3 regions of the Pantoea sp. UBA4549 genome follow, and region 3 is predicted to be linked to each of the others. Evidence: predicted binding sites of a transcription regulator. Region 3 holds the regulator's gene; each other region holds the start of a gene.
What was found. The regulator PhoB, encoded in region 3, activates phosphate uptake and scavenging genes when phosphate is short. The targets are predictions, from matches to a motif close to CTGTCATAAAACTGNCNNAT.

Region 1 (9,677 bases), on a different contig from region 3:
GGGGCCAAACGGATCCGGTAAATCGTCGCTGCTGCGCGTGCTGGCGGGACTGCGACGCCCGCATGCCGGTCAGGTAATGCTGGATGGCAACGATATCCGCTTTATCGCAAAAAAAGCGCTGGCACGCCGGGTGGCCTTTGTGGAACAGCACGGGATGACGGATGCCAACATGCGGGTACGTGACGTGGTGAAGCTGGGACGTATTCCGCATCACTCCCCTTTCTCCAGCTGGAACGCACAGGATGACGCCACGGTTCTGGCAGCGCTGCAGCGGGTGGATATGGTGGAGAAAAGCGATCAGGGCTGGCAGAGTTTGTCAGGAGGCGAGCGGCAGCGGGTGCATATTGCGCGGGCGCTGGCGCAGGTGCCAACCGAAATCCTGCTGGATGAACCGACTAATCACCTCGATATTCATCATCAGATGCAGCTAATGAAGCTTATCAGCGAACTGCCGGTAACCAGCATTGTGGCGATACACGATCTCAATCACGCCTCCATGTTCTGCGATAATCTGATTGTGATGCAGCAGGGTGAAATTGTCGCCACCGGCACGCCGCAGGAAATTCTGAATGAGGATCTGCTGTGGGATGTATTCCGCGTGCGGGCAAAAATCGAAAATTCGCCTTACCACAGCGGTAAACACATTCATTACATAGCCTGACGGAAACCTGCATGCCTGCGCCCCGCCCCGTTAAGCGGCTCTGGCTGCCCCTGCTGCCGGGCTGTCAGTTTGTTTTTAACCTTGGCTTTTACGCCGTGGTGCCTTTCCTGGCCATTTTTTTGCGCGACGATCTGGCGCTCTCTGGCACGCTGGTCGGGCTGATTCTGGGGCTGCGTACTTTCTGTCAGCAGGGTATGTTTCTGCTCGGCGGCGCACTCTCCGATCGCTTTGGCGCCCGGAGAGTGGTGCTGGCGGGCTGCATGGTACGTATCAGCGGCTATCTGCTGCTGGCGTGCGGCGAATCAGTAGCCCCGGTTATCACCGGCGCCTGCCTGACCGGCATCGGCGGCGCGCTCTTCTCGCCCTCCATTGAAGCGCTGCTGGCGAAAGCGGGTACGCAGAGTGAAGCAGAAGGAAAACGCAGCCGCGCTGAGTGGTTTGCCCTGTTTGCCGTCTGCGGCGAGCTGGGTGCCGTTATCGGTCCGGCGGCGGGTGCGCTGCTGACCGGTTACGGCTTTCGCCAGATCGCCTTTGCAGGCGCAGCGGTCTTTATGCTGGCGATGATCGTGCTGTTTTTCACCCTGCCCGCCGCGCCCGCACGCCGCACTACGCTGCAGGTCATGCCGTGGTGGCGCACCTTTCACCAGCCGCGTTTTGTGGCGTTTATCATTGCTTACAGCAGCTGGCTGCTGAGCTATAACCAGCTCTACCTGGCGCTGCCTGTGGAGATCCAGCGTGCCGGCGGCCAGGAGAGCGATCTCGCACCGCTGTTTATGCTTGCTTCACTGCTGATCATCACGCTGCAGCTGCCGCTGGCGCGTTTCGCCCGCCGCACCGGCGCAGCGCGGATCGTCCCGTGGGGCTTTGCGCTGATTGCCGGGGCATTCCTCAGCGTGGCGCTGTATGCTGATGCCGCACCTGGCGCGGGCTGGATGCGCCTGCTGCCCGCAGCGGCTTTTGTCACGCTGCTGACGCTCGGGCAGATGCTGCTGGTGCCGGCCGCGAAAGATCTGGTGCCACGGTTTGCAGATCCGTCATCGCTGGGCGCGCACTATGGTGCCCTGGCCACTGCGGGTGGCGTGGCGGTGTTAATGGGTAATATCCTGCTGGGAGGCATACTTGAACAGGCGCGCGTGCCGTCAGAGGCGGCCCGGCTGCCGTGGCTGCTGCTGGCACTGTTTCCTCTCGTCAGCGCTTTTGCCATGCGCATTATCTGCGCGCCGCTGCGCAACGCGTAACCTGCGGCATATTGTGCCGCCCTCCTCCCTTACCCGCTGCGCCACAACAGGCGGGCGACTCAATTCACGCTTTGGTGAATATTGTCCTCAGCGCTGACTATTCCGCTTGCCAGAGCATGCACCGGTGTGTATTTTTATGCATTAATTTTGCATAAATTGCACACCTTGTCCCTTCTCCAGGAGAATCACAATGTTTATCCGTTCAGCCCTGCTGGGCTTAGTGCTGGCGCTGTCAGCCACGGCGGCGCAGGCCGTCACCTATGTTGTCGGCTCTGGCGGCACTTACCGTCCGTTCGAATTTGAAAACGCGCAGAAGCAGTTGGAAGGATTTGATATCGATATCATCAAAGCCGTCGCCAAAGCGGAAAATTTTGATATCAAACTGGTTAATACCCCGTGGGAAGGCATCTTTGCCACCCTGAATTCGGGCGACCGCGACATCATCATCTCCGGCATTACCATTACCGACAAGCGCAAGCAGATGGTCGATTTCTCCGCGCCCTACTTCCCGGCTGAACAGGCTATTGTGGTGCCGGAAAACGCTAACGTAGCCTCTCTGGCGTCGCTGAAAAATCTGAATGTCGGCGTGGTGAACTCCAGCACCGGCGACATCGTGGTGTCTGATGTGCTGGGCAAAAACAGCACGGCAATTAAGCGTTTTGATAATACGCCGCTGATGCTGCAGGAGCTGTATGAAGATGGCATCGGCGCGGCCGTAGGCGATGTTGGCGTGGTGAAATACTACATTAAAACGCATCCGGAAAAGCAGTTTAAACTGGTTTCTGACAATAAGTTTGAGCGCCAGTATTTTGGTATCGCGGTAGCGAAAGGCAACGATGAATTACGCAGCAAGATCAATGCCGGCCTACAGAAAATCATTGCCGACGGCACCTATGCGAAAATTTACGCGACCTGGTTCGACAGCAACGTTCCTGCTCTTCCCGCTCAGTAATCTCCCGTCGCCGCGCGCTCGCGCGGCACAATAAGGACGTTTTTATGACAGGCTTCCGCTGGGAAATCATCCAGGAATATATGCCGCTGTTTATCGACGGCGCGATGATGACCCTCAAATGTACCCTCATTTGTGTAATCACAGGCACCCTGTGGGGCCTGACGCTCGGCTTAGGGCGTCTGGCGTCGGCGCCGCATGGCCCGTGGAAATATCTACTGCATTACGGCATTCAGTGGCCGGTACGCATCTACATCAGCGCTTTCCGCGGTACGCCGCTGTTCGTGCAGATTATGGTGGTGCACTTCGCGCTGATCCCGCTGTTTATCAATCCACGCGATGGCATACTGGTGGCAAACGGTATTATGCCGGCAGAATTTGCCCGCGAGCTGCGCGCTAACTATGGCGCTTTCCTTTCCTGCGTAGTGGCAATCACCCTGAATGCGGGCGCTTACGTATCGGAAATCTTCCGCGCCGGGATCCAGTCGATCGATCGCGGTCAGATGGAAGCCTCGCGTTCGCTTGGCATGCCCTATGGCCGCACCATGCGCAGAGTGATTTTGCCGCAGGCGTTTCGCCGTATGCTCCCGCCGCTCGGCAATAATGCGATTGCTATCGTAAAAGATTCGTCGCTGGCGTCAGCGATTGGTCTTGCCGATCTGGCATATGCTGCCCGTACGGTTTCAGGCGCTTACGCGACTTACTGGGAACCCTATCTGGTGATTTCACTGGTGTACTGGGTATTTACCTTCCTGCTGTCGCTGCTGGTTCGTTACATGGAAAAGAGGTTTGGCAAAAGTGATCCACGTTGAAAACTTGCAGAAAAACTTTGGTGAAAACCAGGTGCTGAACGGCATCAGCTGTGACATTCCGGCGCAGGAGGTGCTGTGCGTGATCGGTCCGTCCGGCTCTGGCAAGAGCACGTTCCTGCGCTGCCTGAACGGACTCGAAAGCATCGATGGCGGTCGCGTGGTGGTGAACGGGTTTGAGGTGCAGGATCCCAAAACCCGCATCAATACGCTGCGTGAACATGTGGGTATGGTGTTTCAGCGCTTTAATCTCTTTCCGCATATGACCGTGCTGGAAAACCTGATTATGGCACCGATGGAGGTGCGCAAACTGTCGCGCCAGCAGGCCACTGAGCAGGCTAAAGCGCTGCTGGAAAAAGTGGGCCTGACTGATAAGATCAATGCCTGGCCAAACAGCCTCTCCGGCGGCCAGCAGCAGCGCGTCGCCATTGCCCGGGCGCTGGCGATGGAGCCCGACATCATGCTGTTTGATGAGCCTACCTCCGCGCTTGATCCCGAACTGGTCGGTGAGGTGCTGAGCGTCATGAAAATGCTGGCGCAGGAAGGCATGACCATGGTGATTGTCACGCATGAAATGGGCTTTGCGCGCGAAGTGGCGGATCGGGTGATGTTTATGGATCAGGGGATCATTCAGGAGCTGGACACGCCGGATGTGCTGTTCACCCGGCCGCAAAATCCGCGTACTCAGGCGTTTCTCAGCAAAGTGCTGGCGTAATCCATCGCCCGGTCATAACAAAAATCCACGCCGCAGCGTGGATTTTTTTCTGTCTGCTATCCGCTTATTTAAGCGCCATCGCATTTTTTAGCGTGAAGAACAGATCGGTCTGGTCGGTCAGCCCCACCACGTTTGCCGCGTGCGGTCCGTAAGCAGCAATGCGCAGCTGCGCACCGGTATGTTCCTGCGAATCCTCTTCCGAGTTGCCGTAGCTGATGGTCATTACCGCACCATCTTTCGTGTTCAGCGCCTGGGTCAGGCCCGGCGCTTTGGTGCCATTCTCAACAATCTGACTGCTGTGCGCGTGGTCGGCGGTGACCACCACCAGCGTATCGCCATGTTCGCGGGCATAAGCCAGCGCCACCTGTACCGCTTCGTCGAGATCGACCGTTTCGCCAATCTGGCCGCACGGGTTAGCCGCGTGATCCTGTTTATCGATTGAAGCGCCCTCGACCTGCAGGAAGAACCCTTTCTCATTTTTACTGAGCAGGTCGATCGCTTTTGTCGTCATCTGCGCCAGCGTCGGCACCGATGCCGGCCGATCCTGATTAACCTCACAGGTCACGACCGGTTTATCAATATTGCCATGATAACTGGCTTTGGGGCCCTGCCAGCGCACCGGCATATTGCCCGGCGCAAACAGCCCCAGCAGCGGCTGCTGCTGAGTCGCCTGCTGTACCGCGTTCAGCGCGTCGAGATTTTCTGCCAGCTGATAGCCGCGCGCCTGCGCCTGTTCATACAGCGTTTTACCTTTATAGTCGCCAGCTTTCGCGACCTCATTAAAGCTTTTTGCACCGCCGCCCAATAACACATCCGGACGGGTCAGCAGCATCTGCTCGGTAATCGAGCCTTTGCCACCCTGCTCTAATGCGTTAGTCGGGCAGAGTTCACTGGTTTTCTCAGGACCGTAGCATTTGCGCGAGGTGACATGTGCCATCAGTGCCGCCGGCGTTGCATCCTGCAGTTCGGCGGTAGAGACATTCCCGGTGGCTTTGCCGGCCGCTTTGGCCAGCTCAAGCAGCGTGGTTTGATCCTGACCATTGACGTCGACACCAATAGCTCCGTTGTACGACTTGGTGCCTGTCGCCCATGCGGTGGCGGAAGCGGCAGAGTCAGTGACGTAGCCCGGTTTGTGCGTTTTTTTATCCAGCGAATAGTGCGTGTACTGTCCGGTAAGCGGTAGCGCATCAATACCGGCAAAAAAGCCGCCCGCGCCCATCGCCAGATTACGCGCAGCGGTGATCTCGGAGTCACCCATACCATCGCCGATCAGTAAAATGACATTTTTTGCCGTCTTATTACTTAGCGAGGCCTTCAGCGCCTCAGTCTGATCGCTGCTCAGCCGACGTGCGCCACCGTGCTGCGTCAGATCGCCGGTGGCTGCTCTATTGTATGTTGTAACGTCTGCCACCGCAGCGGTGGCGGTAAACGTAGCCAGCAGTGAAACCGTCAGCAGAGGTAAGTGTTTCATTCTTCAGCATCCTTATCAGTGAGACAACCCGTTTATTTTCGCTGCCAAGTCTGCGTCAGCGGGATGACATTTTTGTGTCAGACACGCAACGTTTCAGTGACAATCACAGCAAAGTGAACAGGGTTAAGACAATCTGTGCAGAGCTTAAGCAGATAGAAAAAAAGGAGAAAATAGCACTTGACCCTTTTCAGCTAACTCCCTATAGTAGCGCCCCGTTGACCCAGCGCGGTTAGCGAAAAAATATGTGGTGAGGTGTCCGAGTGGCTGAAGGAGCACGCCTGGAAAGTGTGTATACGGCAACGTATCGGGGGTTCGAATCCCCCTCTCACCGCCACAAATTTGAAGAAGAGCCTGAACTTACGTTCAGGCTTTTTTTTTGCATATTGCATCGTGAGAGGGGTATGAGAACCCCCGACCGGGTTCGACGGGGAACACTGGTCACCAGAGCCTGTAATACTCGACCTTTCTTCAGTCTTACAGAGATCTTTTTGGAAATATCCGGACGGACCTCTGCACAGACCTGACCACCCTCAGCAGACTCAGGCCGCAGTTCTTCTTCAGGTCTGCTAAACTGATCCGGCAGCAACATTCAGCAGGGATAATGCGGATGGGGTGCCAGCGACCCCTTTCCATCAGCCCTGTTGAAAACTCCCTTTTTACGATGACACTCTTTGTATCATTACCAAAGCAGTCAGGGCGTTATCGCCCAAAAAAACGTTTTGATTTATTAAGGAAAAAATTATGGATGATGTAGATCTGGCACAGGAACGAGAAGCGGCTCATCTTGAGAGCGCATTATTTGCCCGCCAGCCGCGCCTGGTGAGCACAACAGGCAAGTGTATCTGGTGCAGAGATGAAGCGATTGTTGCTGATACTGCATTCTGCTCTTCAGAGTGTGGAGAGGATTACCACAAGCATCAGCGCGAAATGAAGCAGCGGATCACCGGCGAATAGCCGGAAGCGGCGCTTAGCTAATCCGTAAAGCGCCGCACGCCATAACCTTGTGATGCATGCTTAATAAAGCAAATTAAGCCTGCGTTTTTTACAGGATAACGCCCTTCAGATCCGCAGTAAAAACAGCATAAGCCAGATGTGGCGGATCAAATCCTGCCCTTCCGGATAATCACAATGGCATCACGGTATATCTCTTTCATAAAGTCATCATGGGTTGCCTGCCGGTAAACCTCAAGCCTGGCCAGCAATGCTTCAATAGTAATTTCGTTCCCGGTGTCAATGAGTTCGCGTACTGCTTTCAAAATGGCATTAGCTATAAATTCCACTCTGTCGTTATTATCATTTGTCATAAACCTCCACTTTTGATTCCAGACCACCGTACCACTCAGGCGATCAGAATGTCGGTTTATCGGGCCTTTTTATTAATTTACCTTCTCAGCTAATCTTCAGCTCAAACAGGCAGGGGTGGAAAAATATTTATTATTCAAAGAGATAATAAAGAACAGGAGCATATTGCTAATGACTGAGTCGCAAAGGAAACTCCCCGCCAGAGGTAAGCTAATACCGGGCACAGCAAATAAAAAAGCCTGAACGCGTGTTCAGGCTTTTTTATTTACCGTCTGACCACCTTACTTTTTGGCGGGTAAAGCGGGTTCCGCGACGGCTACGCCGGTCAGTTCGCTCAGCCCTTCATGATTAATCTCACCGTCGGCCTTATCCACTGCCTGCGAGATAGTCAGCAGATTCTGCAGTTCGCTCAGCAGAATAGCAGCGTCAGACCTCAGCACGTCATCACTTTCAGCGGAGTCGATAACCGTATTGATCGCTTTGTTTGCGGCGTCAATCATTTCTGTTACTCCACCCTGCCTGCTGACGGCCAGTACCAGCGCGCTGATCAGCAGCGACTGAGCTTCCACACGGGCGGTCAGCTGTTTCATGTCCGCATCAATGTGCGATATTTTAGCCAGCATACTCAGGACGACGTTTTTCACTGGTTGTGCTCCCTGAAAAAACATCAATCTTACCGCGTTAGCGAACTGCTGCAACTATCATCACTCTGAAATACCGGCAGACGCTGTACGGCCAGTGTCAGTCAGAAAAAAACCCGGCCAGAGCCGGGTTTGTCGACTGAATGCTACTCTGTCAGCCGTAGGCGTGCAGTGTGCGCTGGCAGAGGGCTGAGCGAACACAGTCCTCTTTCGCAAAACGCACCACGCCAACCATCTCATCTTCTTCAAAGCGCGCCAGCGCATCGGCAAGACCGGACTGAACGCTGGCGGGCAGATCGCACTGGGTAATATCACCGTTAACGATAACCGTGACATTTTCTCCCAGGCGGGTCAGAAACATCTTCATCTGCGCAGCGGTGACGTTTTGTGCCTCGTCGAGGATAACCACTGCATTCTCAAAAGTACGTCCACGCATATAGGCGAAGGGCGCAATCTCTACCTTGGCGATCTCAGGCCGCAGGCAGTACTGCATAAAGGAAGCGCCGAGACGTTTAACCAGAACGTCATAAACCGGACGAAAATAGGGGGCAAATTTCTCGGAAATGTCTCCGGGCAGGAAACCGAGATCTTCATCCGCCTGCAGTACCGGGCGCGTCACGATAATCCTTTCGATATCCTTATTGATCAGGGCCTCAGCTGCTTTTGCAGCGCTAATCCAGGTTTTACCGCAACCCGCTTCACCGGTTGCAAATATCAGCTGTTTCGTTTCTATGGCGTTAAGATAGTGCGCCTGAGCTTCATTTCGGGCTGCAATGGGTGCCCGGTCGCGCACATCGCGCGCCATGCCAATAGCATCTAACCCGCCCATCTGCACCAGCGAAGTGACCGATTCTTCTTCGCGCTGACGATGACTCCGGGAGTCATTACGAAGCACACGACGAGCTTCACGACGCGCTTTGATCACTGCTTTCTGTCTTCCCATAGTGGCACCTTACAGTTGGTTTCATGAATCGCGACGGATCACCCGCGGCGATGACTTGAACGCTTTAGAGGTTACATTGGCTTCCTTGTAGCCGTACTGATAGACAAACGGGGGTGTACAACAGCGCCGAAACGCCGCAGCGCACCGGATAAACACGGACTGATTGAAGAAGATAGTGGATGGATGGAAAGTAAAACGCTGACAGGAGGGTCTCCCCCGCAGAGAACTGCGCTTGCTGTGTTACACCTGCTGGTTCCGGAATGGAACACCTCATGCGCGAACTCCAGTGGCAGATGCCACATAACTGACAACGCTTATGATTAAAGTGAAACATAGCGCCGAAAATTTGCAACACTATTTTTACTTTTCGATGCAAATTAAGATTTTTAGTGGCGATCGGCTGATACGCAAAGCACATAAAAGAACAACAATATCAATGCAATAAATAAAAACAAAAAGGATCCTTTACGGATCCTTTCATGAGGCGGAGAGCTATAAAGCATGATGCCCGGTAACGGCAATCAGGTTCAGGCTTCGATTAACGACTGCCCGAGATAGTGAGCGCTATCCGGCACGCCCGGCAGCGCAAAAAAGTACCCCCCGCCGACAGGTCGCACATACTCTTCCAGCGCCTCACCGTTAAGCCGCTGCTGCACCGTGATAAAACCTTTGCTGAGATCGTGCTGATAGCAGATAAACAGCAATCCCATATCCAGCTGCCCTGCGCCTGTGATCCCTGCGGAGTAGCTGTAGCCGCGCCGCAGCATCAGGCTGTCAGCCGTCTCCGGCGTGCGCGGGTTGGCAAGCCGGATATGGGCATCAAGCGCAATGACCTCACCATCCGGATCGCTGGCGTAATCCGGCTCATCATGCTCATGCTGTCTGCCGAGCGGCGCGCCACTGAGCTTTTCACGACCAAAAATAGTCTGCTGCTCACCCAGCGGGGTG
Region 2 (9,677 bases), on a different contig from region 3:
GCTGTTTGCGGCACGCCAGGGCTTTGTCAGTCCGGAGTCGTTTACGTTTGTCGAGTCCGCTTTTGTACTGGCTATCGTGGTACTGGGCGGGATGGGGTCTCAGCTGGCGGTGATCCTCGCCGCTGTTTTGCTGGTGGTGTCGCGTGAACTGATGCGCGATCTTAATGAGTACAGCATGCTGGTGCTGGGCGGCCTGATGGTGCTGATGATGATCTGGCGTCCGCAGGGTTTACTGCCGATGAAGCGTCCGCATCTGAAACTGAAACAGAGCAAACAGGGAGAGCAGGCATGAGTCAGCCTTTATTAGCCGTTGAAGGCCTGATGATGCGTTTTGGCGGCCTGCTGGCCGTCAACAATGTGGCACTGGCGCTGCATCCGCAGGAGATTGTTTCGCTTATCGGACCAAACGGGGCCGGTAAAACCACCGTGTTCAACTGCCTGACCGGCTTTTATAAGCCTACCGGCGGAACGATCACACTGCGCGATCAGCCGCTGCAGGGCCTGCCGGGACAGAAAATCGCGCGCATGGGCATCGTGCGCACGTTCCAGCACGTGCGTCTGTTCCGTGAGATGACGGTGATTGAAAACCTGCTGGTGGCACAGCATCAGCATCTGAAAAGCGGTGTCTTTTCTGGTCTGTTAAAAACCCCGGCTTTTCGCCGTGGCGAGAGCGAGGCGCTCGATCGCGCTGCAACCTGGCTGGAGCGTATCGGCCTGCTGGAGCTGGCAAACCGTCAGGCGGGCAATCTCGCTTACGGCCAGCAGCGCCGGCTGGAAATTGCCCGCTGCATGGTCACGCGCCCGGAGATCCTGATGCTGGATGAGCCGGCAGCAGGCCTCAACCCGCGTGAAACGCATGAGCTGGATGCGCTGATCGCCGAGCTGCGCAGCGAGCATAAGGTGTCAGTACTGCTGATTGAACACGATATGAAGCTGGTTATGGGCATCTCCGATCGCATCTACGTGGTTAATCAGGGAACGCCGCTGGCGAACGGTACGCCGGAACAGATTCGCAACAACCCGGATGTGATCCGGGCTTATTTAGGTGAGGCGTAAGATGGCAAACCCGATGTTAACACTGCAGGGTGTAAGCGCCCACTACGGCCCGATTCAGGCGCTGCACAATATCAATCTGCATATCAGCCAGGGGGAGATCGTCACGCTGATTGGTGCCAACGGCGCCGGCAAAACCACGCTGCTGGGCACGCTGTGCGGTGAGCCGCGCGCCACCAGCGGCACCATTGTGTTTGACGGTAAAACCATTACCGACTGGCAGACGGCGAAAATCATGCGGGAGGCGATCGCTATTGTGCCGGAAGGACGCCGGGTGTTTTCCCGCATGACGGTGGAAGAGAACCTGGCGATGGGCGGCTTTTTTGCCAGCCGGCAGGAGTATCAGACGCGCATTGAGCAGGTTTATCAGCTCTTTCCCCGGCTGGCAGAGCGCAAAGTGCAGCGTGCCGGCACGATGTCTGGCGGTGAACAGCAGATGCTGGCAATTGGTCGTGCGCTGATGAGTCAGCCGCGCCTGCTGCTGCTGGATGAACCTTCACTCGGACTGGCCCCTATCATCATCCAGCAGATTTTTGACACTATCGAGCAGCTGCGTAAAGAGGGGATGACCATCTTCCTCGTTGAGCAAAACGCCAATCAGGCGCTGAAGCTGGCCGATCGCGGTTACGTGCTGGAAAACGGCCACGTGGTGCTGGAGGACAGTGGCGAAGCACTGCTCTCCAATGAAGCGGTGCGCAGCGCCTATCTCGGCGCCTGATCTGCCTGCGGCCCGGGATCCTGCCGGGCCGCCTTTCTCCCTGCCTGCGTTTTTTTGCTAAAAAGTGTGCACAGCGTTCACGTTTTGCCCCCTGGCTGCCCCGTTTCTGTGTGTCACATCTCTGTCATATTTCGGTTATTTTTCTATCATCTTCCCGTGTCATGTTACTCCGCGAACAAAAAATGCGTGATATTGCGCGTACCTAACAGCACAGGAAAACTTTATGACCGCTTTAACGCTTCGTCCCCGTCTGATGAGTGTGTTGCTTGGTCTGGCGCTCAGCGGTAACGCGCTGGCTGCGACCGAAATCCCTTTCTGGCACTCAATGGAAGGGGAGTTAGGCAAAGAAGTTGACTCTCTGGCACAGCGTTTTAACCAGGCGCATCCCGATTACAAAATTGTGCCCACTTATAAAGGTAACTACGAGCAGAGCCTGGCGGCGGGGATCGCAGCAGTACGCACCGGCAAAGCGCCTGCGCTGCTGCAGGTCTATGAAGTCGGTACGGCAACCATGATGGCCTCAAAAGCGATTGTGCCGGTGCATGAAGTGTTCAGCCAGGCTGGCGTGCAGATGGATGCGAAGCAGTTTGTGCCGGCCGTGGCGGGTTACTACAGCGACAGCAGCGGTCAGCTGATCTCTCAGCCGTTTAACAGCTCAACGCCGGTGCTCTACTACAACAAAGATGCCTTTAAAAAAGCGGGGCTGGATCCGGAACAGCCGCCGAAAACCTGGCAGGAACTGGCAAAAGACGCTGCCGCGCTGCGTAAAGCCGGCATGAGCTGCGGCTATGCCAGCGGCTGGCAGGGCTGGATCCAGATTGAAAACTTCAGCGCGTGGCATGCGCTGCCGGTAGCCAGTAAAAACAACGGCTTCGACGGCACGGATGCGGTGCTGGAGTTTAATAAACCGGTACAGGTGCGGCATATTCAGATGCTCGAAGAGATGAACAAAAAAGGTGATTTCACCTACTTCGGGCGCAAAGATGAGCCAACCGCCAAGTTTTACAACGGCGACTGCGGTATTACTACCGCCTCCTCAGGTTCACTGGCGGATATCAAGCACTACGCCAAATTCAACTTCGGCGTCGGCATGATGCCGTATGACGAGACCGTACCTGAAGCCCCGCAGAATGCCATTATTGGCGGTGCCAGCCTGTGGGTGATGAAAGGCAAAGATGCGGCCACGTATAAAGGGGCGGCAGAGTTTATGAAGTTCCTCGCCCAGCCGGAGATTGCCGCCGAATGGCATCAGAAAACCGGCTACCTGCCTATCACCACCGCTGCCTATGAGCTGACCAGAAAGCAGGGCTTCTATGAGAAGAATCCGGGCGCGGATATCGCCACCCGGCAGATGCTCAATAAAGATCCGCTGCCGTACACCAAAGGTATGCGCCTCGGCAACATGCCGCAAATCCGCACGGTGGTGGACGAAGAGCTGGAAGGCGTCTGGACCGGCAAGCAGACGCCACAGGCGGCGCTGGATAATGCGGTTAAACGCGGTAACGCACTGCTGCGCCGTTTTGAACAGCAGGTGAAATAAATCCGATCCACCGGGAGCGGCGCTGTGCCGCTCCCGCTTTCAGCGTGAGTTTTCTATGCCCTCATCGTCTCGTCCGGTCTTTCGTGCCCGGCTGCTGCCCTATTTGCTGATGGCACCGCAGCTGATTATCACCGCCATTTTCTTTCTCTGGCCCGCCGGAGAAGCGCTATGGTATTCGCTGCAGAGCATCGATCCGTTTGGCATCTCGAGTACCCTTGTCGGGCTGGAGAACTTCAGCCGTCTGTTCAGCGATCCGTATTATCTCGACTCGTTCCGCACCACCATCGTCTTCAGCCTGCTGGTCACGGTACTGGGCATGCTGTTTTCGCTTCTGCTGGCAGCGCTGGTTGACTATGTCGTAAGCCTGCAAAAACTCTACCAGACCCTGCTGCTGCTGCCGTACGCGGTGGCGCCGGTGGTCGCCGCGGTGCTGTGGATGTTTCTCTTTAATCCGGGGCTTGGGCTGTTCAGTCATCTGCTCAACCAGGCTGGCTATAACTGGAATTATGCGCAGAACAGCGGTCAGGCAATGTTTCTGGTGGTGCTCGCCTCTATCTGGCAGCAGATGAGCTACAACTTTCTGTTTTTCTTCGCCGCGCTGCAGTCGATTCCGAGGTCGCTGATTGAGGCGGCAGCCATCGACGGGGCCGGGCCGGTACGCCGCTTTTTTCATCTTTCACTGCCACTGATTACGCCGGTGAGCTTCTTTCTGCTGGTGATCAATCTGGTCTACGCCTTCTTTGATACCTTCCCGGTCATTGACGCCGCCACCGGTGGCGGGCCGGTACAGTCTACCACCACGCTTATCTACAAAATTTATCGGGAAGGATTTACCGGTCTCGATCTCTCCTCATCTGCCGCGCAGTCGGTTGTGCTGATGCTGCTGGTGATTGGCCTGACTATTCTGCAGTTCCGCTTTGTTGAGCGTAAGGTGCAATATCAATGATTGAGAACCGACGCGGGCTGGATATCTTCAGCCACACTCTGCTGATTCTGGGTGTGCTGACCATTCTGTTTCCGCTCTATGTGGCCTTTGTAGCCGCCACGCTGGATAACACCGCGGTTTATCAGGTCCCGATGACGCTGGTGCCCGGCACGCATCTCTGGGAGAACGTCTCGCGTATCTGGACGCAGGGCGTTAACGGCAGCGCGGCGTTTGGCATGATGCTGCTGAACAGCTGTATCATGGCGCTGGCAATTACGTTCGGCAAAATCAGCGTCTCTATGCTCTCAGCCTTTGCGCTGGTCTGGTTTCGTTTTCCGCTGCGCACGCTCTTTTTCTGGCTGATTTTCATTACCCTGATGCTGCCGGTTGAAGTGCGCATCTTTCCGACGGTAGAAGTGATCGCCACGCTCAACCTGCTCGACAGCTACAGCGGTCTGACGCTGCCGCTGATGGCGTCGGCAACGGCCACGTTTCTGTTTCGCCAGTTTTTCCTGTCGCTGCCGGATGAGCTGATTGAAGCCGCGCGCATTGATGGTGCCGGACCAATGCGCTTCTTTTGGGACATTGTCCTGCCGCTGTCAAAAACCAACCTTGCCGCGCTGTTTGTGATCACGTTTATCTATGGCTGGAATCAGTATCTCTGGCCGCTGCTGATTATTAATGATGCCAGCCTGAGCACCGCCGTAGCGGGGGTAAAAAGCATGATCAATACCAGCGGCGGCCCGACGCAGTGGAATGAAGTGATGGCAGCGATGTTATTAACCCTGATCCCACCGGTTGTGGTGGTTCTTGTAATGCAGCGCGCATTTGTGCGTGGCCTGGTGGAGAATGAGAAATAGATGGCAGGCGTAACCTTACAGAGCGTGACAAAATCGTATGACGGCAAAAATGCGGTGATCCAGCCGCTGACCATTACCATCAACGAGGGCGAGTTTATGGTGATGGTGGGGCCCTCCGGCTGCGGTAAGTCGACGCTGCTGCGTATGGTGGCCGGACTGGAGCGCGTCAGCTCCGGCGACATTTTTATTGCTGAGCAGCGGGTCACGGAGATGGAGCCGAAAGATCGCGGCATCGCGATGGTCTTCCAGAACTATGCGCTCTACCCGCATATGACGGTAGGCGAAAACATGGGCTATGGCCTGAAGATCCGCGGCATGAGTAAAGCGCAGATCGCTCAGCGCGTGCTGGAAACCGCGCGCAGTCTGGAACTTGATCACCTGCTGACCCGGCGACCGCGTGAACTTTCAGGCGGCCAGCGGCAGCGCGTGGCGATGGGACGCGCTATCGTACGTGAGCCGGCTGTATTCCTGTTCGATGAACCCCTGTCTAACCTTGATGCGCGGCTGCGCGTGCAGATGCGCCTTGAACTGCAGCAGCTGCACCGTCGCCTGAAAACCACCAGCCTCTATGTTACGCACGATCAGGTTGAAGCGATGACGCTGGCAGAGCGGGTGATGGTGATGAATAAAGGGATTGTGGAGCAGGTTGGCACGCCGGTAGAGGTCTATGAGCGTCCGGCCAGCCAGTTTGTCGCCGCTTTTATCGGCTCACCGGCGATGAACCTGCTGCCAGGGCAGATCAGCCGCGACGGCACGCACTTTACGCTGGATGCCCTGAACAGCCTGCCACTGGGCGGGAGACGGCCGCAGTGGGCTAACCAGACGATGACGCTCGGCATTCGTCCTGAGCATATCCATCTCTCTTCACGTGAAGCAGGCGGCGTGCCACTGGTGATCGATACGCTGGAGATCCTCGGCGCAGATAACCTTGCGCATGGCCATCTTGGCCAGGCGCGGCTGGTGGTCCGGCTGCCGCACAGCGAACGTCCGCAGGCGGGCAGCACGCTGTGGCTGCATCTGCCGCCGGATGCGTTACACTTCTTCGATTCTGTACATGGAAAACGTCTGGAATGAGTGACAACAACTGGCCCTACCCGAAAATTGTGGCCCATCGCGGCGGCGGTAAACTCGCCCCGGAAAATACGCTGGCGGCGATTGATACCGGCGCGCGCTATGGCCATACCATGATTGAGTTTGATGCCAAACTCTCGCAGGATAAACAGATCTTTCTGCTGCACGATGACACGCTCGATCGCACCAGTAACGGCTGGGGCGTGGCAGGCGAGCAGACGTGGTCGCAGCTGGCACAGCTCGATGCCGGCGACTGGTTCGGCCGGGCATTTACGGGCGAACCGCTGGCGCTGCTGACAGATGTGGCGGCGCGCTGTCGCCAGCACCGGATGATGGCAAATATTGAGATCAAACCGACCACCGGCACCGACGCTGAGACAGGTGCTGCCGTGGCGCTGGCTGCCCGTAAGCTCTGGCAGGGGCAGATACCCCCGCTGCTCTCTTCATTTTCACCTGACGCGCTGGCAGCGGCACAGCAGGCCGCTCCGGAGCTGCCGCGTGGTTTGCTGCTGGATGAGTGGGATGACGCATGGCAGGCACTGACCGCCAGGCTGGGATGCGTGTCGATTCACCTGAATTACCGGCTGCTCGACGCAGAGCGCACAGCGCGGCTGAAAGCAGCCGGGCTGCGTATCCTGGTGTATACGGTTAATCAGCCCGCGCGTGCACGCGAGCTGCTGAACTGGGGTGTGGATGCCATCTGCACCGACCGCATTGACATCATTGGTCCCGACTTCAGTTAGTTACTGTTCGGCATTGTGCCGTTCTGCTGCGTATTCTGACCCGGCTGCGACTGCAGCACCTGCTGCCGGGTACTGTCGCGTTTTTCCTGCAGCTGCCGCTGCATATTTTGCGTCTGCCGCTGCTGATCCTGATGCAGCAGGCGCTGCTGCTGCTGCTGCTGGGTCTGCATCTGCGTCTGCATACGCTGCTGGCTTGGGTTATAGCCGGGCTGATTCACATTGTTATTATTCAGCGTGTTCGCCATACCGCTTAGCGGCAGCAGGGCTGCCAGCGCAATAAGCCATGGTTTCATTATTCCCTCCGGTCGTCTGACCTGCTGTGTAAACAGGCTGCCTGCAGGCAGTCTGCGTCTTGATCATAAGTTTATGCGATATCACAAAGCCTGAAATCGGGCGTGCGTGCAATTTGCGTTAAGTGGTATGTTTTTACTGCATTAGCAAACACTTGCATTACTAAATAACAAATGTAAACAACTGAAAAGGATGGTGGCAGGATGAAGACAGCAGGCAGGTTGCGCCAGTTGAGCTGGGCGATGTTAATGAGTTTTACCGTGGTGCAGGGGGCCGCCGCCGCGCCCGCCAGTGCACCGCCTGTCTCTTACGGCGTTGACAGCGACACCTTTCATCCGGTGAAAGCGCAGCACGGCATGGTTGCTTCGGTGGACGCTATGGCAACTCAGGTGGGCGTGGAGATCCTTAAGCAGGGTGGTAATGCAGTGGATGCGGCGATCGCCGTGGGCTTTGCGCTGGCGGTTACTCATCCGCAGGCGGGTAATCTCGGCGGCGGCGGCTTTATGCTGCTGCGCACCGCTTCCGGACGCACTGCTGCTATCGACTTTCGTGAAATGGCGCCGGCGCGCGCCTCGCGCGATATGTTCCTTGATAAGCAGGGCAACGCGGATAGTAAGTTATCGCTTACTTCGCACCTGGCGTCGGGTACGCCGGGCACGGTGGCAGGATTTGCGCTGGCGGCACAGAAGTATGGCACGCTGCCGCTGCGCACGCTGCTGGCCCCGGCTATCAGGCTGGCACGCGACGGTATTATCGTCAACGACGCGCTGGCGGACGATCTCGCCACCTATGGCAAAGAGAATCTGATCAATTACGCCACCAGCCGGGCAATTTTTTATAAAGCGGACGGTAAACCTTATCAGAAAGGCGATCGGCTGGTGCAGAAGAACCTGGCCCGCAGCCTGCAGCTGATTGCGCAGCAGGGGGCAGACGCATTTTATAAAGGCCGTATTGCTGATGAGATCGCGGGCGAGATGGCACAGCATGGCGGGCTGATTGGCAAAGGCGATCTTGCTGCTTATCGTGCCGTGGAGCGCAAACCGGTCAGCGGCACCTATCGCGGTTATGAAGTGTTCTCTATGCCGCCTCCCTCATCCGGCGGGATCCACATTGTGCAGATCCTGAATATTCTGGAGAACTTCGACCTGGCGAAGTGGGGCTTCGGCAGCGCAGATGCCATGCAGGTTATGGCAGAAGCGGAGAAGCACGCCTATGCCGATCGCTCCGAGTATCTTGGCGATCCCGATTTCGTCAAAGTGCCGCAGCAGGCGCTGACCAGCAAAGCTTACGCCAGAACCCTGGCGCAGCAGATCGATGTCAGCAAAGCGCGGCCGTCATCAGAGATCAAACCGGGTAAACTGGCACCGTATGAGAGCAATCAGACCACCCATTTCTCTGTGGTGGATAAAGCGGGTAATGCCGTGGCAGTGACCTATACCCTGAACACCTACTTTGGCAGCGGGATCGTGGCGGGCAACAGCGGCATCCTGATGAACAATGAAATGGATGATTTCTCCGCGAAGCCCGGTACGCCAAACGTCTACGGTCTGGTCGGCGGTGAGGCGAATGCGATTCAGCCGGCGAAGCGTCCGCTCTCCTCAATGTCACCAACGATTGTGGCAAAAGAGGGGAAAACCTGGCTGGTCACCGGCAGTCCGGGCGGCAGCCGGATCATCACAACTGTGCTGCAGATGGTGGTTAACAGCATCGATTTTGGGATGAACGTGGCGGAAGCAACTAACGCCCCGCGTTTTCATCACCAGTGGCTGCCCGATCAGCTGCGCGTGGAGAAAGGCTTCAGTCCTGATACGCTGCGGCTGCTGGAAGCCAAAGGCCAGCACGTGAAGGTGATGCCTGCAATGGGCAGCACGCAGAGCATCATGATTGGGCCGGACGGCATGCGCTACGGCGCGTCCGATCCGCGTTCCGTCGACGATCTCAGCGCCGGTTATTAACCGCTGCGGCGGCGCACGCCGGTGCGCCGTCAGCATAACGAACGGTATTCTGGCGCATGGCGTTTCCCTGCAGGCCGGGAAAATTCTATCCGATCTCAGCCAGTTCTGGCATCGGGTGAATAAAAACCGGCAACGGGGTTTACAGACGCGAATGATAATGATTATTATTGTCATGCGAGCCCGGCCTGACAGCTGTGGTAAGCACGACATTGCTCACATTGCTTCCGGTATTGTTTAGCCAGCCTGCGTGCTGGCTTTTTTTTATCCGCAGGCGGTCCGCCCTGGGTGCAGACGGGCATCAGACGCGGAAGCGGTAAAAATAGTGATAAACTCAGCGTATCTCTGGCCTCAGGTGCATACGATGAAGAAGAAAAGACCGGTATTACAGGACGTCGCCGATCGCGTCGGCATCACCAAAATGACCGTCAGTCGCTACCTGCGCGACCCCGAGCGCGTCTCTGCGGCGCTGCGTGACAAGATTGCCGTTGCGCTGGATGAGCTGGGCTACATCCCTAATCGTG
Region 3 (9,677 bases):
TCATAGCCGCCTTCCGATATCCAGGTAGAACGGAAGTTGCCGCGGCACACGTGCAGCCCGACGGTGAGATCCGCCGGTTTGTCTGCCAGCGCTGCGTTGAGTACCTGTGCATAGGTGCGGGCCAGCGCCTGCGGATCGTCACCGCGCGCGCGGATCTGTTCCTGCTGTTCACCGGAGCAGAGATAGGCCCAGACGGTGTCGTCCAGCTGCAGATAGCGGCAGCCGGCAGCATAAAACGCGGCAATGGCGTCTTTATAGGTCTGAGCCAGATCGGCAAAATAGGCGTCCAGATCGGGATAAACCGTGGCGTCGATAACCTTACGGCCGCCGCGGAAATGCAGCACGCTCGGGCTGGGAATGGTCATTTTAGCGACCGCATCGCCGGCGATACTCTGCAGAAAGCGGAAGTGATCCAGCATCGGATGCGCCGGATTAAACGAGACTTTACCGGTGACTTTTACGCCGTGCGCTTTGGTCTGCACGCCGTTGAACTGGATACCCTGCTCCGCTTCAAACAGCTCCACGCCATTCAGGTCGCCAAAGAAATCAAAATGCCACCATGCGCGACGGAACTCTCCGTCAGTAACAACCTGCAGGCCATTGGCGCGCTGCTGCTCTACCACATGACGGATAGCCTGATCTTCCACTTCGCGCAGCTGCTCAGCGCTAATTTCACCACGGGCGTGCTGCTCGCGTGCCTGTTTAATGGCAGCGGGACGCAGAAAACTGCCGACGGTATCGGCGCGGAACGGGGCATGCAGAGCGGACATAGATTCTCCTTGCAGACCGGTAGTTGCGGTCAGGTATAATTTCTCATGGTTATTTTAGCCGTCTGGATGGCTATATGTCCAAAGAGTGCCACGCTTCAGCGCGCAGGGCAACGGAAGAATTTTCAGCAGACATGAGGAAAATTCACTTTCCTGTGTCCGTTCTTCATATTTATTCAATGGCCGCCCGCGCAGCGGAGATTTGCGTGTCTGAGAGAGGTAAATAGCCCGCTTCCGCCACCCGGCGCTGCCCCTGCGACGACAGCACCTGATGCAGAAATGCAGCCACCAGCGGTGGCAGCGGCTTGCCGGGCGGTTTGTTCACATAAATATAGAGTGGCCGCGACCAGGGATAGCGGCCACTGCGGATCGACCCGGCATCAGGCATGATGCTTTCACCGGTTCGGGTCACTATCGGCAGCATCCTGACGCCGCTGAGATGAAAGCCAAAGCTGGCGTAGCCGATACTCTCTGGCGTGGCCGCTACCGCCTGCACCACGGCAGCCGAGCCGGGGAACTCCGCCACGTCAGCGCGAAAATCGCCGCGACAGAGCGCCTGCTGTTTGAAGAAGCCCCAGGTGCCGGAGGCGGAGTTGCGGCCAAAGCGCTGGATACGCCGCTGCGCCCATTTACCGTCTGCAACGCCTGTATCGCCCCAGCGCTGCGGCACCTGCGTGCCGCCGCACAGGCGGGTGACGGAATAGATCGCATCAAGCTGCGGCTGACTGATACTCCGTAACGGATTAGCCTGATTCACCACCACCACCAGCGCATCCATCGCGACCGGGACAGCGAGCGGTGCGTAGCCGTAACGGGCAATGAAGAGCTGACGTTCCTCATTTTGCATCGGCCGGCTCATTGCGCCCAGCTGTGCGGCACCTGCCGCCAGCGCCGTTGGCGCGGTCGAAGAGCCCGCAGCCTGAACCTGAACGTTAACACCGGGTGCCTGCAGGCTGAAATCTTCTCCCCACAGCGTCATCAGATAGCCCAGCGTGTCGGACCCCACGCTACTGAGATTGCCGGTCAGCATCGCTTTTTGCGCCTGCGCCAGAACCGGGGAGAGCAGCAACAACGTGAAGAGCAGAGATTTCAGCATGGTGCCGCCGTCAGAGAAAAGAGAAATGCTATTGTGGCGCGCCGGCGAAAGCGGCGCAATGCTGATTACCCTGCCCGTTCCTGCGCGGCCTCTTCCACAATCAGACGCGACGGCAGCAGAAAGCGAAAGCAGGTCTCCTGATGCGGCTGGCTGGTGATCTCCAGCCGGGCGTTGTGATGGCTCAGCGCATGCTTGACGATCGCCAGCCCCAGTCCGCTGCCCCCTGTTGCCCGGGAACGCGCTTTATCAACGCGGTAAAAGCGCTCCGTCAGGCGCGGAAGATGCTCTTCGCTGATGCCGGGGCCGTTATCGCAAACTTTAAACTCTGCCCCCCGTCGCGTGCGCAGCCAGCTGACAGTGATATGGGTGCCTTCCGGCGTGTGATTAACCGCGTTATAGACCAGGTTAGAGATAGCGCTGCGCAGCTGCTCGTCGTTACCCAGTACGCGCAGATGAGGATCGGTTTGAAAGTGAATAACGTGACGCCCCTGGCTCAGCGTTTCCGCTTCGCGCTGCAGCAGATGCAGCATGGCCGGCACGTCGACCCGCTCTTTGAGATCGAGCGCCGGCGCCGCCTCAATGCGTGACAGCGTCAGCAGCTGCCTGACCAGACTGTCCATGCGCCGGGTCTGCTCCTGCATCGTACCCAGCGCTTTGCTGCGCGTGCGCGCATTCATCGCCTCATCGTCCATCATCTCCAGATAGCCCTGCAGCACCGTGAGCGGCGTGCGCAGTTCATGACTGACGTTGGCAAAAAAGTTGCGGCGGGCGCCCTCCAGCTGATGCATCTGGGTCACGTCGCGCGCCACCATCAGCCACTGCCCTTCACTGTAAGGCATCACGCGGAACTCCATGTGCCGCTGATTGTTCAGTACCACCGTCAGCGGCCGGTCAAAATCGCGCTGGCGGATATAGCGGGAGAATTCCGGATAGCGCAGCAGGTTGAGAATATTCTGGCCGTTATCCTCCGGCCAGCGCAGCCCCAGATGCTGCTGAGCGAGGCCGTTACACCAGAAAATGGTTCCCTCTTCGGTGGTCAGCACCACGGCATCCGGCAGCGACTCCGCGCCGCTGCGAAAGCGTTTGATCAGGTTTCCCAGCTCGCGGCGGCGGCGGCGGTTACGCAGCTGCATCTGATAGAGGCCATAAAACAGCGGCTCCCAGCTGCCGCGCCCGGTGGGTGGTGTCATTGAGCGGTCGACCCACAGCCAGTGGGAGAGACGCATCAGGTTAGCGAAATGCCAGAGCAGAACGCCTGAAACAGCAGCCAGCAGCCACCACGGCAGATAGCCAGACAGCAGGCCGAGCAGCAGCGCAGGCAGACAGGCCAGCGCCAGCTCGGTCAGTAATCGCTTCCAGGAGAGGCGTTCCAGCACGGTAGCAGGCTCCGTTTAGTAGCGGGCAGAGAAACGGTACCCTGTTCCGCGTACGGTTTGTACCATGCGGTCATGGCCGGAGGTTTCCAGTGCTTTACGCAGGCGACGGATATGAACATCAACGGTGCGATCTTCGACATACACATTGGTGCCCCAGACGTGGTTCAGCAGCTGTTCACGACTGTAGACCCGCTCCGGATGCGTCATAAAAAAATGCAGCAGTTTATATTCAGTCGGCCCCATCTCCAGCGGCGTGGTTTCCGACATCACGCGATGTGAGGAGGGATCGAGACTCAGTCCCTGCATCTCAATCACCTCTTCGACCGCCATCGGGGAGATACGCCGCATCACGGCTTTGATGCGCGCCATCAGCTCTTTTGGTGAGAACGGCTTGGTGATGTAATCGTCGGCACCCACTTCCAGCCCGCGCACGCGATCTTCTTCTTCACCGCGCGCGGTCAGCATCATGACCGGGATATCGCGCGTCATGGCTTCACGCTTCAGATGCTTAATAAACTGAATGCCGCTGCCGCCGGGTAACATCCAGTCCAGCAGGATCAGATCGGGCCAGGGCTCAATCAGCCGGCTAATCGCGCTGTCATAATCGTCCGCTTCGATTGGCTGGTAGTCATTCTGTTCCAGCACAAAACATAACATCTCCCGGATGGGTGCTTCATCTTCCACAACCAAAATGCGCTTGGCCATTATTGCTCCTGCGAGTGTGACGGGATGTCACTGGGATATGCGGCGTCATTATGCGTCAGTTTTATGACACTTTTATGAAAAACCCTGCCCGTAAGCAAGAGATAAAAACGGCAGCATCACCGGCAAAAACGTGTTTTTTCCTTTACGGCCGAAGCCGTTATACTGGCCGCCAGCTTTCAGGCAGGACACCCCATGCGCATTATTCACACCGCAGACTGGCATCTCGGTCAGTTTTTTTACAGCAAGAGTCGCGCCGCAGAACATCAGGCTTTTCTCGACTGGCTGCTCCGGCAAATTGCTGAGCATCAGGTTGATGCACTGATCGTGGCAGGCGATCTGTTTGATACCGGCTCGCCCCCCAGTTATGCCCGTGAAATGTTTAACCGGTTCGTCGTCGCGCTACAGCCCAGCGGCTGTCAGCTGATTGTGCTGGCGGGCAATCACGATTCGGTTGCCACGCTGAATGAGTCGCGTGAACTGCTGGCCTGCCTCAATACCCGGGTGATCACCAGCGCCACGCCCGGCGGCGAACAGCAGGTGCTGACGCTGATGCGCCGTGACGGATCGCCGGGCGCACTGCTGTGCGCCATACCCTATCTGCGCCCGCGCGATATTCTGCGCAGCCGGGCCGGTCAGTCCGGTCGCGACAAACAGCTGTCGCTGCTGCAGGCGATTGAACAGCACTATCAGCACTGCTACAACGCTGCCGTGGCAGAACGAGACCGGCTGGATCAGCCGCTGCCGATCATCGCCACCGGCCACCTCACTACCGTGGGCGTGACCAAAAGCGACGCGGTACGCGATATCTATATCGGCACGCTGGATGCGTTTCCGGCGCAGGCGTTTCCGCCCGCAGACTATATTGCGCTCGGCCATATTCACCGCGCGCAGCGGATTGGCGGCACGGATCATATTCGCTACAGCGGCTCCCCTATCCCGCTCAGCTTTGATGAAACCGGACGAGATAAAAGCGTCTTTCTGCTCGATTTTAGCAGCACGCTGGAGCGCGTCACTGCGCTGCCTGTACCCGCCTTTCAGCCTATGCAGATGCTAAAAGGATCGATGGCAGACATTGAGGCACAGCTGGCACAGTTTGCGCGCTATGACGAGCCGCTGCCGGTATGGCTGGATATTGAGATCACCACGCAGGAGTATCTCACCGATCTGCAGCGGCGTATTGAACAGCTCACAGCCACCCTGCCGGTAGAGGTGCTGCTGGTGCGCCGCAGTCGTACGCTGCGTCAGCGCAGCCTGGAGCAGCTCACTAATGAAACACTGAGCGAGTTAAAGGTAGAAGAGGTGTTTGCCCGTCGTCTGGCGCAGGAGTCAGAGCTGGACGCGCAGCAGAGTGACGGGCTGACCCGCCTGTTTCGCACCGCGCTGGCTGCACTGGAGGATCCATCCGCATGAAAATTCTGACGTTACGTTTTAAAAATCTCAACGCGCTGCGCGGCGAATGGCTGATCGACTTCCGTCAGGAGCCGTTTGCCAGCAACGGCCTGTTTGCCATCACGGGTGCCACCGGCGCCGGGAAAACCACGCTGCTCGATGCCATCTGTCTGGCGCTCTATCACCAGACGCCGCGCCTTGGCGGACTGTCGCAGAGTGAAAATCAGCTGATGACGCGCGACACCGCCGAGTGTCTGGCCGAAGTGGAGTTTGAAGTTAAAGGTGAGGCCTGGCGCGCTTTCTGGAGCCAGAACCGCGCACGCGGTCAGGCTGACGGCAAGCTGCAGGCGCCACGCGTTGAGCTGGCGCGGGTCGCCGATAACCAGATCGTGGCGGATAAAGTCGGCGATAAGCTGAAAGCCATAGAGTCGCTCTCCGGGCTTGATTTTGCCCGCTTCACCCGTTCAATGATGCTGTCGCAGGGTCAGTTTGCGGCATTTCTGAACGCCCGGCCCGGCGAGCGCGCCGAACTGCTGGAGGAGCTGACCGGGACCGAAATTTATGGCGATATCTCCATCCATATCTTTGAACGCTGGCGCGCGGCGCGCGCGGCGCTTGAAACGCTGCGCGCCCGTGCCGGCGGCATGACGCTGCTGGATGAAGCGCAGCGTGCGGCGCTCACACAGCAGCTGAACACATTAAGCGCTGAAGAAGTCGCGCTGAATACCCAGCTCACGCAGGCGCAGGAACAGCAGCAGTGGCTGACGCAGGCGCAGCAGCTGACGCAGGAGCAGCAGATCGCTGCCGCAGCGCGTCAGGCTGCCGAACAGGCGTGGCAGCAGGCGCATACAGATCGCCAGCGACTGGCGCGCGCCGAACCGGCAGAGAAGCTGCGTGCCGGGCTGCAGCTGCGCGGGCAGCTGCAGCAGGACAGCGATGCACAGCAGCAGCTGATCCGCCAGCTGCAGCAGCAGCAACAGCAGGCTGAAGCGACGCTGCAGCAGGCAGAACACGGCTATCAGCAGGCGCTGCAGATGCGCGATGATGCGGCCGGGGCGGGACAGCAGCTTGAAACGCTGCTGACGGAGCAGGTGCTGCCGCTCGATCAGCAGATAGCGCGCACCGCACAGCAGCTGAGTGAACAGCAGCAGCTGCTGACACAGCAACAGCAGGCGGTCGTGCAGAGCGAACAGGCGCTGCAGCAGCAGCAGCAGGCGAGTGAACGCTTACAGCAACAGCTGGCGGAACAGCAGGCGTGGCGCACGCGCGAAGCGGCTACCGCGGGCTGGGGGCCGGAGCTGGCGCGCTGGCAGGCGGATATCGATCATCTTGAGGGGCGTGAACAGGCGGCGACGCAGCTTGCCGAACAGCGGCAGCGGCAGCGACAGCAGCTGGCGCAGCAGCAGCAGGCGCTGGCGGCGCGCGAACAGGCGGCTCAGCCATTAGCGCAGGCGGAAGCGGAGAGCCGCCAGCAGCGCGAACAGGCTGAGCAGGCGCTGACCTCTCTGGAAAATCAGCAGCGCAGCGCCGATCTGCGTGACGCCCTCGCCCGCTATCAGCAGCAGCGTGCCCCGCGTCAGCAGCTGACGCTGCTGGCCGCGCAGTGGCAATCGCTGCAGCCGCAGCGCATACAGCGCGCTACCCGGCTGAAGCAGCTGCAGCAGAGTTACCGGGAGGGTGAAGCGACGCTGCAGACGCTGCGCGACAGCTGGAAGCGCGAGCAGCAGGCGCTGCTCGATCTGCGTCGCCTGTGTGAACTGGAACGGACCATCGCCCGGCTGGCTGATGAGCGCGCCAGGTTACAGCCTGACACCCCCTGCCCGCTGTGTGGTTCCTGTCAGCATCCGGCGATAGCGGAATATCAGCAGGTCAGACCGGATGACAATCAGCAGCGACTTGCCGTGCTGGAGACGGCCGTCGCACAGCTAAAAGAGTCAGGTACGGCACAGGGCGAACAGCAAAAACTCTCCCTGCAGCAGCAGCAGGCGCTTGAAGAGGAGCTGGCTGAACTGGATCGCCAGCTGGCGGCACTGGATAGCGAGTGGCAGGCGCTGTGCGCTACTCTGGGGCTGCACTATACGCCTGCACAGCATGCGGAATTCACCGCCTGGCAGCAGCAGCTGGAGGCGCAGGCGCTGGCGGAGCAACAGCAGCTGCAGGCGCGCGAGCAGGCGGCGGCAGCGCTGCAGCAGGCCAAAGATGCGCATCTCCAGCAGCAGCAGCAGTGGCAGCAGCACCAGCAGCAGCAGCAGCTTGCGCAGCAGCAGCTGGAGAGCGCACAGCAGCAGCTGGCCGATCTGGAACAGCGCCTCCGGGATGAGCAGCAGGCGCTGCAGCAGTATACGACGCGGCTGACAGAGCAGCTCAGTGCCCATCAGCTTATTCTGCCGGACGCCGCCGGACGCGCCAGCTGGCTCGCTGCACAGCAGCAGCGCTGGCAGCGCTGGCAGGAAAGTGAGCAGTTACTGACTTCTCTGCAGCCGCAGCTCGCCAGAGCCGGAAGCGAGCAGCACAGCCTGCAGCAGACGCTGCAGCGTGAACAGCAGCAGCAGGAGAGCCTGCAGCGCGCTCTGACGCTGATGCAGCAGCAGCAGCAGGAGCAGCAGCAGCAGCGCAACCAGCTGTTTGGGTCGCGCAGCGTGACGGAGGCGCGCCAGCAGCAGCACGCGCGACTGCAGCAGCAGGAACAGGCGCTGGCACAGGCGCTGCAGCAGCGGCAGCAGGCGCACAGTGGGCTGCACAGCCTGCAGGGGCAGCTGGCGCAAACGCACAGCCAGCAGAAAGCTCTGACAGAGCGTCTGCAGCAGGCTGAGCAGCAGTTCTGCCAGGCGCTGCAGCAGAGCGCGTTTGCGGATGAAGCGGCGCTACGCGCGGCGCTGCTGCCGGAGGAGACGCTGCAGCAGTTGCGCACACAGCTGCAGCAGCTGGAGCAGCAGCGTTTGCAACAGATCGCCCGCGATGAGCAGCTGGAGCAGCGACTGACGCAGCATCAGCAGCAGCGTCCGGCTGGCCTCAGCGATGAGCAGGCTGCCACGCTCAGCCAGCAGCTTGAGACGTTACGTCTGACGCTGCGTGATAACGCGCGCCAGCAGGGAGAAGCGCAGCAGCAGCTGCAGAGTGATGCGGCCCTGCGTCAGCAGCAGCAGACGCTGCTGGCAGAGATCGCTGCCGATGAAGCTGAGCTGGTGCAGCTAAGCCGCCTCAACGATCTGATTGGTTCAGCCAAAGGGGATAAGTTCCGGCGTTTTGCTCAGGGGTTAACGCTGGATCATCTGGTATGGCTGGCAAATCGTCAGCTCGATCGCCTGCATGGCCGCTATCTGCTGCAGCGACGCCTCAGCGATGAGCTGGAGCTGGAGGTGGTGGATACCTGGCAGGCGGACGCCACCCGCGATACCCGGACGCTTTCGGGTGGTGAAAGTTTTCTGGTGAGTCTGGCGCTGGCGCTGGCGCTTTCCGACCTGGTCAGCCATAAAACCCGCATTGAATCCCTGTTTCTCGATGAAGGGTTTGGCACGCTTGATGCGGAAACGCTGGATACCGCGCTCGACGCGCTGGATGCGCTTAACGCCAGCGGGAAAACCATTGGCGTGATCAGCCACGTTGAGGCGATGAAAGAGCGTATTCCGGTTCAGATCCGGGTACGAAAAATGAATGGTCTGGGATACAGCAAGCTGCTGCTGCCGGGTGAGTAACCTGCGACTGATTCTGGTTCTGCAGAGAGTCAGAGGAATGCCATAGCTTTCCGCCCGGCGCGCGGTAGACTCAGCGGCTGACTTCCGTTTATCAGGCTCTGTTATGAAAATACCGTTTATTGCCGCCGCAGCGGGCCTGCTGCTGACAACGCTGATGCTGAATGGCTGCGCCCGTTCGCCTGCCGTTCAGCCCGTCGCATCAGCCAACCTGTGTGAGCCGGATGCGGCGCCGGAAAGCGCTTCCTGCCACTGGACGCGCAGCGTTCAGCATCAGCTTAACCAGCAGTTCCGCGATGCGGCACGCTATGCCGGACAGCAGTGCTGGCTGCGACTGGAGTGGCAGGCCAGCGGGCGCTTTGCCGTCACCCAGACGCAGGGTGACGAGGCGCTGTGCCTGCGCGCCTGGCAGCTGGTTGCCCGGTCCGGCGCGCTGCCCCCGCCGCCCGATCGCACGCAGCCGGCGTGGTTTGGTTTTGCGCCGCATACGTCATAACGTTGCCTGCCCTTCCAGCGGCCAGAGCCAGGCAGCACCGCGCACGCCGCTGGAATCGCCGTGCAGCGCTTTACGTACCGGCGTTTCACACTCGCGGCCAAACACCCAGGGTTTCATCAGGGCGGGCAGCGTCTGATACAGGCGATCCACATTACT

Region 1: the regulator PhoB is predicted to act here: its motif matches at 5,905-5,924, upstream of phoA (alkaline phosphatase).
Region 2: the regulator PhoB is predicted to act here: its motif matches at 1,882-1,901, upstream of ugpB (sn-glycerol-3-phosphate ABC transporter substrate-binding protein UgpB).

Annotation. Positions count from the first base shown of each region.
Region 1 is NZ_DGLH01000009.1:123,435-133,111, reverse strand. Features, by position in the region: gene B3041_RS07320 (ABC transporter ATP-binding protein) at 1-661, shown strand, start outside; gene B3041_RS07315 (MDR family MFS transporter) at 673-1,899, shown strand; gene B3041_RS07310 (basic amino acid ABC transporter substrate-binding protein) at 2,090-2,851, shown strand; gene B3041_RS07305 (amino acid ABC transporter permease) at 2,896-3,660, shown strand; gene B3041_RS07300 (amino acid ABC transporter ATP-binding protein) at 3,647-4,372, shown strand; gene phoA (alkaline phosphatase) at 4,437-5,843, opposite strand; tRNA gene B3041_RS07290 (tRNA-Ser) at 6,090-6,177, shown strand; gene B3041_RS07285 (DUF2116 family Zn-ribbon domain-containing protein) at 6,585-6,797, shown strand; gene B3041_RS07280 (hypothetical protein) at 6,944-7,147, opposite strand; gene iraP (anti-adapter protein IraP) at 7,427-7,789, opposite strand; gene phoH (phosphate starvation-inducible protein PhoH) at 7,941-8,729, opposite strand; gene efeB (iron uptake transporter deferrochelatase/peroxidase subunit) at 9,257-9,677, opposite strand, start outside.
Region 2 is NZ_DGLH01000016.1:3,056-12,732, reverse strand. Features, by position in the region: gene B3041_RS15500 (high-affinity branched-chain amino acid ABC transporter permease LivM) at 1-292, shown strand, start outside; gene livG (high-affinity branched-chain amino acid ABC transporter ATP-binding protein LivG) at 289-1,056, shown strand; gene livF (high-affinity branched-chain amino acid ABC transporter ATP-binding protein LivF) at 1,058-1,771, shown strand; gene ugpB (sn-glycerol-3-phosphate ABC transporter substrate-binding protein UgpB) at 1,995-3,311, shown strand; gene ugpA (sn-glycerol-3-phosphate ABC transporter permease UgpA) at 3,367-4,257, shown strand; gene ugpE (sn-glycerol-3-phosphate ABC transporter permease UgpE) at 4,254-5,096, shown strand; gene B3041_RS15470 (sn-glycerol-3-phosphate import ATP-binding protein UgpC) at 5,097-6,170, shown strand; gene ugpQ (glycerophosphodiester phosphodiesterase) at 6,167-6,910, shown strand; gene B3041_RS15460 (DUF2756 domain-containing protein) at 6,907-7,203, opposite strand; gene ggt (gamma-glutamyltransferase) at 7,405-9,156, shown strand; gene gntR (gluconate operon transcriptional repressor GntR) at 9,518-9,677, shown strand, end outside.
Region 3 is NZ_DGLH01000006.1:24,210-33,886, reverse strand. Features, by position in the region: gene B3041_RS03465 (cobalamin-independent methionine synthase II family protein) at 1-770, opposite strand, end outside; gene B3041_RS03460 (PstS family phosphate ABC transporter substrate-binding protein) at 940-1,860, opposite strand; gene phoR (phosphate regulon sensor histidine kinase PhoR) at 1,929-3,239, opposite strand; gene phoB (phosphate response regulator transcription factor PhoB) at 3,255-3,944, opposite strand; gene sbcD (exonuclease subunit SbcD) at 4,137-5,354, shown strand; gene B3041_RS03440 (SbcC/MukB-like Walker B domain-containing protein) at 5,351-9,028, shown strand; gene B3041_RS03435 (cell envelope integrity TolA C-terminal domain-containing protein) at 9,132-9,521, shown strand; gene mak (fructokinase) at 9,516-9,677, opposite strand, start outside.